Regions from separate parts of the Methylobacterium sp. TK31 genome, predicted to be linked through region 3. Evidence: predicted binding sites of a transcription regulator. Region 3 holds the regulator's gene; each other region holds the start of a gene.
The links. Region 3 encodes PhoB, which activates phosphate uptake and scavenging genes when phosphate is short. Its sites were predicted from a motif close to TGTCATNNANCTGTCAT; they were not measured.
Positions count from the first base shown of each region.

Region 1: the regulator PhoB is predicted to act here: its motif matches at 2,559-2,575, upstream of ACXJY8_RS13180 (UDP-2,3-diacylglucosamine diphosphatase).
Region 2: the regulator PhoB is predicted to act here: its motif matches at 1,374-1,390, upstream of ACXJY8_RS08335 (ExeM/NucH family extracellular endonuclease).

Region 1 covers NZ_CM143964.1:2,839,692-2,843,837, reverse strand. The annotation lists gene rnhB (ribonuclease HII) at 1-545, opposite strand, end outside; gene ACXJY8_RS13185 (glycosyltransferase family 4 protein) at 612-1,691, opposite strand; gene ACXJY8_RS13180 (UDP-2,3-diacylglucosamine diphosphatase) at 1,688-2,509, opposite strand; gene ACXJY8_RS13175 (aminotransferase class V-fold PLP-dependent enzyme) at 3,098-4,146, shown strand, end outside.
Region 2 covers NZ_CM143964.1:1,821,568-1,825,713, forward strand. The annotation lists gene ACXJY8_RS08325 (ureidoglycolate lyase) at 1-90, opposite strand, end outside; gene ACXJY8_RS08330 (bifunctional allantoicase/(S)-ureidoglycine aminohydrolase) at 87-926, opposite strand; gene ACXJY8_RS08335 (ExeM/NucH family extracellular endonuclease) at 1,565-4,146, shown strand, end outside.
Region 3 covers NZ_CM143964.1:4,682,781-4,686,926, forward strand. The annotation lists gene pstA (phosphate ABC transporter permease PstA) at 1-451, shown strand, start outside; gene pstB (phosphate ABC transporter ATP-binding protein PstB) at 503-1,321, shown strand; gene phoU (phosphate signaling complex protein PhoU) at 1,423-2,148, shown strand; gene phoB (phosphate regulon transcriptional regulator PhoB) at 2,178-2,882, shown strand; gene ACXJY8_RS21885 (matrixin family metalloprotease) at 2,984-4,042, opposite strand; gene ACXJY8_RS21890 (SDR family NAD(P)-dependent oxidoreductase) at 4,130-4,146, opposite strand, start outside.

The DNA.
Region 1 (4,146 bases), 1.8 Mb from region 3:
AGTGCGAGCCCGGCGAGGTGGGTACGCGTGCCGTAGCCGACATTGCTCGCCCAACCGTAATCCGGATAGCGGTGGGCGAGCCGCCGCATCAACCCATCACGCAGGGTCTTGGCGACGATGGAGGCGGCAGCGATCTGCGGCACCAGCCGGTCGCCGCCGATCACGGCCCGCCCGGGCAGTGCAAGACCGGGAACGGGGTCGCGACCGTCCACCCAGACCGGCGCTTCGAGCCCCAGTGCCAGCACGGCCCGCCGCATGGCGTCGAGGGTGGCGGCACGGACGTTGATCCGATCGACAAGGGCGCGCGAGCCGGCCGCCACGGCGACGCGGGTCTGCGCGCGGATCAGCGGTGTCAGCGCCTCGCGTTCCGCCGCCTTGAGGCGCTTGCTGTCGTCGAGGCGGGCGAGCAGGGTGGGCGCGAGAGCGGCCGGGTCGAACCAGACCGCCGCGACGATCACGGGTCCGCAGAGAGCACCGCGTCCAACCTCGTCGCAGCCGATGACGGCCGGGAAGGTCTCCGCCAGGCGCGGGTCGAACGGCGGCATCGGGCATGTTCCGGGGCGGAGGACTGGCCCGACCCCCTAACGCGGAGCGCGCGGCCGGTCCACGCCTCAGCCGAGTTCGACGACACCGCGCGGAGCGTCGCCCGAGGCCCGGAGGCGCATGGGTGCGGTGCCGTGGGCGCGGGCGATGTTGTCGTAGAACTGGCGCGCACTCTCGGCCCAGGTGTAGCGCAGGGCTTCGCTGCGGCAGCGGGCGCGCGGGATCGCCAGGGCGCCCATAGCGGCCGTACGCAGGTCGTGGTCGAGCACGCCGGCACCCGTCCGGCCGATCACGTCGAGGGGGCCGGTGACGGGATAGGCGGCCACGGGCACCCCGCAGGCGAGGGCTTCGAGGAGTACGATCCCGAAGGTATCGGTAAGGCTCGGAAACACGAAGGCGTCGGCGCCGGCATAGAGCGCGGCGAGGTCGGCGCCGGTCCGGGTGCCGAGGAAATGCGCCTCGGGCGCGATCGCCGCGAGGCGGGCCCGGTCCGGCCCGTCTCCAACGACGACCTTGGTACCGGGCAGGTCGAGACGCAGGAACGCTTCGAGATTCTTCTCCACCGCGAGCCGCCCCACCGACAGGAAGATCGGACGGGGCAGGCCGGCGAGATCGGCCGGCTCCGGCATCTCCGGCGAGCGTGGCCGGAACAGGTCGGTGTCGACCCCGCGGGTCCAGCGCATCAGGTTGGTGAAGCCGCGCGCTTCGAGGTCGCGCTCCAGGGAGGGGGTCGACACCATCGTACCGTTCGCCGCGCCGTGGAAGCGGCGAAGCCAGGCGTAGCTCCAGGCCTCCGGCACCGGCGCCCGGGCCGAGAGGTATTCCGGAAACCGGGTGTGGTAGCTCGTCGTGAAGGGCCGGCGATGGGCGAGGCAGTAGCGCCGGGTGGCGTAGCCGACCGTTCCCTCCGTCGAGATGTGGACATGGGTCGGCCGAAGGTCGTTCCAGAGCTGCGACACATGCCGCTTGGTCGCGTAGGCCAGCCGGATCTCCGGGTAGCCCGGCAGCGGCACGGATGCGAAGTCCTGGTGCGTCAGGAACACCGGATCGAAGCCGTAGGCGGCCCCGGCCGCCGCCATGTTCTCCAGGGAGCGTACGACGCCGTTCACCTGCGGGTGCCAGGCATCCGTGGCGATGAGGAGCCTCACGCGACCGCCCGGGCTCCGTCGGGACGCTGGCGTCCGACGAGGTCGGCCCGCGCGGTGCGTGCCCGCACCAGGCTCGGATAGTGCAGCACCTCCATGGTGCCGTCGTAATGCTCGACGATGGCGGTGCAGGATTCCACCCAATCGCCGGTGTTGAGGTAGGTCAGCCCGTTGATCTGGCGTTTGGCCGCATGGTGGATGTGACCGCAGATCACACCGTCGGCTCCGACGCGCTTGGCTTCGGCGCTCAGCAATTCCTCGAACTTGCCGATGAAGTTGACCGCATTCTTCACCTTGAGCTTGGCCCAGGCCGAGAGTGACCAGTAGGCGAGCCCGAGGCGACGGCGCGCGGTGTTGACGTAGGTGTTGATGAAGAGCGCGAAGGTGTAGGCGCCGTCGCCCAGGAACGCGAGCCATTTTGCGTGGCGCACCACCATGTCGAACTGGTCGCCATGGATGACGAGGTAGCGCTTGCCGTCGGCGGCCTCGTGCAGGCGCTGGTCGGCGATCTCGATGCCGCCGAAGGTCATGCCGATATAATCGCGCAGGAATTCGTCGTGATTGCCCGGGACGTAGACCAGCGTCGAGCCCTTGCGCACCTTGCGCATCAGCTTTTGTACGACGTCGTTGTGGCTCTGGGGCCAGTACCAGCCGGATTTGAGTTGCCAGCCGTCGATGATGTCGCCGACGAGATAGATCTCGTCTGCATCGTAATCGCGCAGGAATTCCAGCAAGAGGTCGGCTTGGCATCCCTTTGTGCCGAGATGCATGTCGGACAGGAACAATGTCCGGACGCGGGTCGTCTCGGTGTCTTCGCCCACGCTCGCCTCCGGGACAGCCTTCCGTTGCCAGGAGCCAAACCGGATTCCCGTATCAGTTTGATGACGTCGCGGGTCGGGGACAGGGCGTCTTCTGCGCCGCGACGTAAGCTCTTCTTCCACAAAAAAAATTTTGATTTGCGACCAAGTATTTCGGGTTTTCCTTTCTGCGGGAAGCCGGGCATAGTCCCGCTCAAGGTGCCCCACCGGGCCGCGTCCGAGGACGCATGACCGGAGCCCGTCGAGGCGAACTAAGGGTGCCGTCCCCGGGGACGACGACGCTGACAACGGCCCAGCGGTAAACGCGTTTCGAGCGCGACCCGGCCCATGGAGAAGAGGCTTGAGGTATTCGGTGGCGCGCGCGGCGACGGGCGTCGAAGGTCAGCCTTCGACGGCGACGGACATTGGTCCGGCATCCACGCGGACGTTGCGTGCGAACGAGTTCGTCCCGCGATTCATTTAACCAGCGGCTGCCAGGAACGTCCGGGTTCGACCCGGACGTTCCGACGCGGTCCGCTTCAACCCTCGGCGCATCTGTGTCGCCGCACGCGGAGTGCGTGTCGGCGCAACGTAAGAAACGGAGAAAACCCCATGGCGGCAACGCGACGTCCCGGCCGGAACCACCTGTTCGTCCCGGGCCCGACGAACATCCCGGATCGCGTGATGCGCGCGATGATGGTGCAGTCCGAGGACCACCGCTCGGTGGATTTCCCGGCGCTGACCAAGCCCCTCTTCGAGGACACCAAGGCCGTCTACGGCTCGAAGGACGGCACCATCTTCCTGTTCCCGGCCTCGGGCACCGGCATCTGGGAGTCTGCCCTGTCGAACACCCTGTCGCGCGGCGACAAGGTGCTGGCCGCCCGCTTCGGCCAGTTCAGCCATCTCTGGATCGACATGGCCCAGCGCCTCGGTCTCGAGGTCGTCGTGCAGGACGAGGCCTGGGGCACGGGCGCGAACCCGGAACGGATCGGCGAGGCCCTGCGCGCCGACAAGAACCATGAGATCAAGGCCGTCATGGTGGTCCATAACGAGACCGCCACCGGCGTCACCAGCGATATCGGTGCCGTGCGCAAGGCCATCGACGCCGCGGGCCATCCGGCCCTGCTGTTCGTGGACGGCGTCTCGTCGATCGGCTCGCTGCCGTTCAAGATGGACGAGTGGAAGGTCGACTGCGCCATTGCCGGTTCGCAGAAGGGTCTGATGCTCCCGGCCGGTCTCGGCGTGATCTGCGTCAGCCAGAAGGCGCTCAAGGCGGCCGAGACCTCGTCGGGCCAGAACGACCGCCTGGCGCATGTCTATTTCGACTGGGCCGACCACCAGAAGCAGAACCCGGCCGGCTACTTCCCCTATACCCCGCCGCTGCCGCTGCTCTACGGCCTGCGCGAGGCGCTCGCCTGCCTCAACGAGGAGGGCCTGGAGAACGTCTACCACCGCCACCACGTGCTCGGCGAGGCGACCCGCCAGGCCGTGGCCGCCTGGGGCCTGAAGACCTGCGCCCAGGAGCCCAAGTGGAACTCGGACACCGTCACGGCGATCCTCGTGCCGGAGGGCGTCGACGCCGCCGCGATCATCAAGCACGCCTACGTGCGCTACAACCTGGCGCTGGGCGCTGGCCTCAGCCAAGTCGCCGGCAAGGTCTT
Region 2 (4,146 bases), 2.1 Mb from region 3:
CGGCGCGACGGCGGCCCTGTCGATCACCGTGCCGAAGGGGGCGAAGGCCCCGGCCGTCAGCGGCTCGGCGACGATCCGACGGTCGCTCATCGGGCCGCCCGGAACGGGGCCAGCGGGGCGTGCCGGTTGACGTCCTTGTAGAGCAGGTAGCGGAAGGGGCCCGGGCCGCCGGCGTAGCAGGCCTGCGGGCAGTAGGCGCGCAGCCACATGAAGTCGCCGGCCTCCACCTCGACCCAGTCGCGGTTGAGCCGGTAGACCGCCTTGCCCTCCAGCACGAACAGGCCGTGCTCCATCACATGCGTCTCCTCGAAGGGGATCGAGGCGCCCGGGCGCATGGAGACGATGTTGACGTGCATGTCGTGGCGCACGTCGTTGGAGGCGACGAAGCGGGTGGTGGCCCAGGCCCCGTCGGTGCCGGGCATCGGCGCCGGGGTGACGGCGGATTCATGCGTGACGAAGGCCGGTGGAACCTCGATGCCCGGCACCCGCATGTAGGCCTTGCGGATCCAATGGAGGCGGGCGGGTCCGGCCCCGTCGTTGCGCAGGCTCCAGGTGGCGCCGGGCGGCAGGTAGGCGTAGCTGCCGGGTGTCAGGGCGTGGGTCCGGCCGTCGAGGACGAGGCGGGCCTGCCCCTCCACCACGAACAGGACCCCCTCGGCCTCCGGGTCCGGCTCGGGCCGCTCGCTGCCGCCGCCGGGGGTGAGCGCCACGAGGTACTGCGCGAAGGTCTCGGAGAAGCCCGAGAGCGGGCGGGCCAGCATCCAGGCCTGGGTGCCTTCCCAGAACGGCAGCACGGAGGTGACGATGTCGCTCATCACGCCCCGGGGGATGACGGCGTAGGCCTCGGTGAACACGGCCCGGCCCGTCATCAGCGCGGTCTGAGGCGGCAGGCCGCCGCATGGGGGGTTGTAGGACGATGCGGTCATTCGAGGGCTCCCGGGTCGGGCCGATGTGGCGAACTTCGCCGCAGCGCGTCAAGGCACCGGCGGATGGGGCGCGTCTCGACGCCGCTCATCGCGCACGATGCCGTCCGAGGCGGCGTCGTGGCGAACGACCAGGATCCGTGTGTCCCGGCTTCATCGGATGCGCCTCGCGTCTCGCGGCCATCGCTGATGCGGCGGGCCGCCCGCTGTGGCGCGAACACCCGCGGTATGGTGCCGGGATCGTGGCCGCCCCCGAATCCTCGCCCTTGCCCGCAGCCTGAACGCGAGGCGGGCCCGTCAGCCTCCGCCTCCCCCCTCGTCGGCACAGTGCCCAACGCATACAAAAATACATCGATCGTTGCGGATTAAAGTCCGATAGCAAGTCCAATCCGGAGACGAAGAATACTTTGCCGCGACCTGATCGTCCGGCAAGTCGATCGGCGAGCTTGTTTTCATCGATCTGTCATCTGGCGGATCTATTCGCTGCCTGTGCCTGATCTGTCCTGACGCGGCAGGGCGGCCTGCCTTCCGATGCTGCGAGACCAGCGGGATGGCGGATCGTGCCCTGTGCCGCCGAATGGCCATGCAGGCCCGCGAACCGGGCGTCGATCGCCGACGCGTCCCCTCCGCAGAGTACCCGCATGAACACGACGCCGCACGTCCTCGCGAACGGTTCCCTTCTCCAGGACTGGACGGATACCGGTGCGATCACGACGAACGACGACTGGAGCCGGGTGCCGGCCATCGTCGGGTATCTGGGCCAGGATCTGACCACCGGCACGGGCGCCGATCCGCAGGTCGTGACCGGCGATTCGGCGCTGCCGAACGACGTGGACGTGATCGCCAACCAGACCAATCCCGGCACGCTGGGGTCCGGCGGCGTCGCCGAGTTCGCGCTCGCCGACCCGACCATCGCCCTGCAGGGCTCGGGCACGGCGGATGCGCCGAATCTCGTCATCTCCCTCGATGCCACCGGGCGCCGGAACGTGACGGTGGCCTTCAACGCCCGCGACATCGACGGCTCGGCCGACAACGCCGTGCAGCCCATCGCCGTCCAGTATCGGACCGACAACGGGGCCTGGAAAAACCTGCCGGCCGGGTTCGTGGCCGATGCCGCCACCCAGGGCAGCGCCACGCAGGTGACCCCCATCAGCCTCACCCTGCCGGCCGACGCCGATGGCGTGGCAAATCTCCAGGTCCGCATCCTCACCACCAACGCCGTCGGCAACGACGAGTGGATCGGGATCGACGACATCGCGGTGTCGAGTCTGAGCGCGGCCGTCACCCTGCCGGCCCTGTCGATCGCCGATGCGCAGGTGATCGAGGGACAGGCGGGCACGGCCAGCCTGACCTTCACGGTTTCGCTCGATGCCCCCGCCCCGGCCGGCGGCGTGACCTTCGACCTCGCCACCGCCGACGGCACCGCCCAGGCCGGCTCCGACTACGTCGCCACGGCCCTGACCGGACAGACCATCGCGGCCGGTGCCACGTCCGCCACGATCACCGTGCCGGTGATCGGAGACCGGCTCTTCGAGGCCGGCGAGACCTTCGCGCTGCGGGTGACCAAGGTCGTCGGCGCCACCGTCGCCGACGGCGTGGCGGTCGGGACCATCGTCAACGACGACGCCGCCACCGTGATCAACGGCGTCGCGGTGTTCGATGCGGCGGCCTCGCTCCAGGGCTTCCAGGGGGCGACCGCGACGACTCCTCCCTCTCCCACCGGCGCCCTTCAGCTCGTGCGCCTGGGCAGCTACGCCACCACCAACGACCCGGCCACCGCCGCCGCGGCCAATGCCGAGGTGGTGGCCTACGACCGCACCACCGGCAGCCTCTATATCCAGAACACCAACGAGAACCGGATCGAGATCGTCGCCATCGGCGCCGACGGCACCCTGGCGAAATCCGGTGAGATCCGGCTCGCCGGCCTCGACCAGTACGGTTCGGTGAACTCGGTGGCGGTCTCCAACGGCGTCGTCGCGGTGGCGTACGCCAACGCCTCCGGCGACCAGCCCGGCCGCGTCGCCCTGTTCGACCGGGCCGGCACCCTGCTGAAATCGGTGACGGTCGGCGTCGGGCCCGATCAGATCGTCTTCACCGGCGACGGCACGAAGCTCCTTGTCGCCAACGAGGGCGAGCAGTTCACGGGCGCCATCAACCCCGTCGGCAGCGTCTCGATCCTCGATCTCTCCGGCGGCGCGGCCAATGCCGGCGTCAGCGCCACCGTGGGCTTCGAGTCCCTCGACGGCAGCGAGGCGGTCCTGCGCGCCAGGGGGCTCGCGATCACCGCGGGGAAGAGTGCGGCCGCCGACATCGAGCCCGAATACATCGCCCTCTCCCCCGACAACCGCTTCGCCTACGTGACCCTGCAGGAGGTCAACGGTATCGCGGTGATCGACCTCGCCAATCCCGGCACCGCCCCGATCGCGATCCAGCCGCTCGGCTCCGTCAACCATTCGCTGCCCGGCAACGAGTTCGACGCCTCCGACCGCGACGGCGCGGGCGGCACGGCCTCGATCCGCATCGCCAACACGCCCGCCGCCGCGCCGATCTACGGCCTGCTCCAGCCCGACGCCGCGGCGAGCTTCGCCGTGAATGGCGTGACCTACGTCGTCTCCGCCAACGAGGGCGACCAGCGCGTCATCGGAGGCGCCGACGATTCGGCGGACGTGGCCCGCCTCTCTAGCATCGCCAACAGCCGCCTCACCCCGGCGCTGCAGGCGCTCAAGGCCGACCCGGCCTATGCCCGCCTCAATGTCCTGCTGCGCACGGGCGACACCGACAACGACGGCGTCATCGACCAGCTCAACACCCTCGGCGGCCGCGGCATCTCGATCTTCCGTCAGGAAGCCGATGGCGGGCTGACCAAGGTGCGCGAGACCGGCGGCGAGTTCGAGAAGATCTTCGCGAGCCTCGACCCGCAGCGCTTCAACAACGACCAGGGGGTGGCCAACACGCCCGACGACCGCTCCGACAACAAGGGCCCCGAGCCCGAGGGCGTCACCATCGGCACCGTCAACGGCCGCCTCTACGCCTTCGTCGGCCTGGAGCGCCAGAGCGGCGTGATCGTCTACGACGTCACCACCCCCGAGACGGCTTCCTATGTCTCGTACGTGCCGCCCCTGGCGGGCGTCTCGGCCGATCTTGGTCCGGAGGTGCTGACCTTCATCGCCGCCGACCGCAACCCCACCGGCACGCCGCTCCTCGTCACCGCCAACGAGGCCGG
Region 3 (4,146 bases):
GGGCTCCTATTCCGGCTGGGCCGGCGCGGTGGCGCTCGCCATCATCGCCACCCCGGTCATCGTGCGCACCACCGAGGACATGCTGCGCCTCGTGCCCGCGACCCTGCGCGAGGCCGGCGCGGCGCTGGGCGCCCCGCCCTCCATCGTGATCAAGAGCATCACCTGGCGCGGCGCCAGCGCCGGCATCGTCACCGGCATCATCCTGGCGCTCGCCCGCATCGCCGGCGAGACCGCGCCGCTGCTCTTCACCGCGCTGAACAACAACAGCTGGTTCGGCGGCAACCTGATGGGCGGCATCCCGAACTTGCCCGTGATGATCTACCAGTTCGCGCTCTCGCCCTACCCGAACTGGCAGCAGCTGGCCTGGGCCGGCGCCCTGCTGATCACCGTCACGATCCTCGCCCTGTCGATCGTGGCCCGCTTCGTCATCAAGTCCGAGCGCTCGCGCTGACCTCCGGCGCGCCGCAATCCCCCGCCTTCCGACCGACAGGATCTTGAACCGATGAACGCCGCCCCCGGGATCACGTCCGCGCAGCTCACCGGACGCCACAAGGCCGACGAGACCTCTCCGGTCCGCATCGCCGTGAAGGACCTGAACTTCTACTATGGCAGCTTCCATGGCCTGAAGTCGGTGAACCTCAACTTCCACGACCGCCAGGTCACGGCGCTGATCGGCCCGTCGGGCTGCGGGAAGTCGACCCTGCTGCGCACCTTCAACCGGATCTACAGCCTGTATCCGGAGCAGCGCGCGGAGGGCGAGATCCTCCTCGACGGCCAGAACGTCCTGGATTCCCGGGTCGACCTCAACGAGCTGCGCTCGCGCATCGGCATGGTGTTCCAGAAGCCGACCCCGTTCCCGATGTCGATCTACGACAACGTCGCCTTCGGCCTGCGCCTCTACGAGAAGCTGCCCAAGGCCGACCTCGACGTGCGCGTCGAGGAATCGCTCCGCAAGGCCGCCCTCTGGGACGAGGTGAAGGACAAGCTCAAGCAGTCCGGCATGGGCCTCTCCGGCGGCCAGCAGCAGCGCCTCTGCATCGCCCGCACCGTGGCCCAGCGTCCCGAGGTGATCCTGTTCGACGAGCCGACCTCGGCCCTCGACCCGATCTCCACCGGCCGCATCGAGGAGCTGATCGAGCAGCTGCGCTCGGAATTCACGATCGTCATCGTCACGCACAACATGCAGCAGGCGGCGCGCATCTCGCAGTTCACCGCGTTCATGTATCTCGGCGAACTGGTGGAGTTCGGGCCGACGACGCGCATCTTCATGAATCCCGAGAAGCGCCAGACGCAGGACTACATCACCGGCCGCTTCGGCTGATCCTCGGCAGGTCGGAACCGACCCGTGCGGGCCGGTTCCGGCCCGCGCCAGACACCATCAGGGCGGGCACCCGACAGGAGGCCCGATCGAGGAGCACACCCATGCCCGACCACATCGTCACCTCCTACGACACCGACCTCGAGGATCTGCGCCGCTCGATCTCCGAGATGGGCGGCATCGCCGAGAAGATGATGGCCGAGGCCGGACAGGCCCTGGTGCGCCGCGACTCGGCCCTGGCCCAGGCGGTGATCGCCGCCGATGCCCGGCTCGACACCCTCCAGCGCGAGATCGAGGAGCGGGCGATCCTGCTCATCGCCCGGCGCCAGCCCCTGGCCATCGACCTGCGCGAGACGGTGACGGCGATCCGCGTCTCGAACGACATCGAGCGCATCGGCGACCTCGCCAAGAACGTCGCCAAGCGCGTGGTGGCGATCGCCGACCAGATCCAGCCGCAGAAGATCGTCATCGGCGTCCAGCACATGAGCGACCTGGTCCAGGAGCAGCTCAAGGACGTGCTCGACGCCTATACCGGCCGCGACATCAAGGCGGCCCTCCACGTCTGGGAGCGCGACGACGCCATCGACGCGCTCTACAACTCGCTCTTCCGCGAACTCCTGACCTACATGATGGAGGATCCGCGCAACATCTCGTTCTGCACGCACCTGCTGTTCGTGGCCAAGAACATCGAGCGCATCGGCGACCACACCACCAACATCGCCGAGACGATCCACTACCTCGTCACCGGCGAGAACCTCCTGGCCGAGCGCGAGCGCCCGAAGAACGACGCGTCCAACTACGCCACCGTGGACCTGCCCGGCACGGTCTGACCCCGCGCCGATCTGATCGAAAGCGCACGATGAGTACGCGTATCCTGATCGTCGAGGACGAGGAGGCCCTGACCCTCCTCCTCCGCTACAACCTCGAGGCCGAGGGCTTCGTCGTCGACTCGGCTGCCCGCGGCGACGAGGCGGACCTGCGCCTGCAGGAGCAGGTCCCCGACCTCGTCCTGCTCGACTGGATGCTGCCGGCCCTGTCGGGGATCGAGCTCTGCCGCCGCATCCGCGCCCGGCGCGAGACCGAGCGGCTGCCGGTGATCATGCTCACCGCGCGGGGCGAGGAGGGCGACCGCATCCGCGGCCTCGGCACGGGGGCGGACGACTACATCGTCAAGCCGTTCTCGGTGCCCGAGCTCCTCGCCCGGGTCCGGGCCCTGCTGCGCCGGGCCAAGCCCGCCCACGTGGCCAACCTGCTGGTGGCCGGCGACATCGAGCTCGACCGGGTCAGCCACCGCATCCGCCGGGAGGGCCGCGAGATCCATCTCGGGCCGACCGAGTTCAAGCTCCTCGAATTCCTGATGCAGAGCCCCGGCCGGGTGTTCTCCCGCGAGCAGCTCCTCGACGGGGTCTGGGGCCACGACGTCTACATCGACGAGCGGACCGTCGACGTCCATGTCGGGCGCCTGCGCAAGGCCCTGAACCGCCCGCGCCAGAGCGATCCGATCCGCACCGTGCGCGGCTCGGGCTACTCCTTCGACGAGATGTTCGAGGCGGAGGCGGAGTAGCCGACCCGGCGCCGAGCCGTGCCCGCCCTCAGGCGAACGGCCAAGCCCGCCGCTAGGCGAACGGCCAAGCCCGCCCTCAGGCGAACAGCCGAGCCCGCCGCCTAGGCGAAAAGCATCGTGTCGGTGGGGAGGTGCACGGTGAAGGCCTTGCCCTCGTCGATCCAGCCCGGGCCGGCGGCGCCGTGGTTGATGCCGGCGGCCTCCTCGGCATTGCCGGCGAAGTGGTGCTGGCCGGTCTGAGTGTTGAAGAAGCGCTCCAGGGTCACGCTCCCCGGCGCACCCGCATCCGCATAGGCCTCGAAGGCGACGCCCTCGTACTTGTAGGTCGGGGCGGTCTTGATGACCTGGTCGCGCTCCGACACGCTCGTGGTGAAGAAGTGGGCGTTCGAGGCGGTGTCGAAGAACCGGAACACGTCGACGGTGCCCGCGCCCTTGGCCGGGGCCGCCCACGGCGTGCCCTCGTAGCTGAACCAGGGCAGCGTCTGCTGGATCTGCGCCTTCTCGGCCGTGCTCGTCGTGTAGAAATGGTCGCCCGTATGGGTGTCGTAGAACCGGTACACCGCCGTGACGGCGCCCTCGGCCGGGGCGCTGGCGACGGGAGGGCTGGTGACGGTGGGGCTCGCGACGGGCGTCACGGACGCCGCCGGGACCACCGGAGCGCCGTAGAGGGCCTGGATGCCCGCGATGTCGCCCGCCCCGAGGGCGGTGATGGAGGGGTTCAGGACCGCGTTCATCACCTCGGGCTTGGCGTTGTAGTGGTCGAGGCCGAGGGCGTGGCCGATCTCGTGCAGGGCCACCACCGCGAGGTCGACGTTCTGGGTGCTGACCACCCGGGCGCCGGCGGCGTGCCAGCCCTCGCCGCTGTCGAAGGTCACGGCCGCCGACTGCATGCGCTGGCCGCTGTAGGAGTAGTTCGCGTAGCCGAGCGTGTTGCCGAGGCCGTCGATGCCCCCGAGGGTGAAGTCGATCTGCGCCGCCGCCGTGGAGGCGACCTGCTGGAAGGTGATGTTGGCGTAGGACGCCCAGGCCGCGAAGGCGCTCTGGAGGATGCCGACGAAGGAGGACGGGATCGTGCCGTCGAAGGCCCAGGTGACGATGCCGCCGCCCGTGCCCGCCGCGCCCGCGCCCCAGCGCGGTCCCTCCAGCGCATAATCCCCCATTCGCCATTCCTCCCGTCCGCGCGGGCCAGGGTCGGCGGGAGGCGTTACGAATGTCTTAACCGGCGGCCCCGCCCCCGGGGCGTATCCTCACACGATGCTGCGCA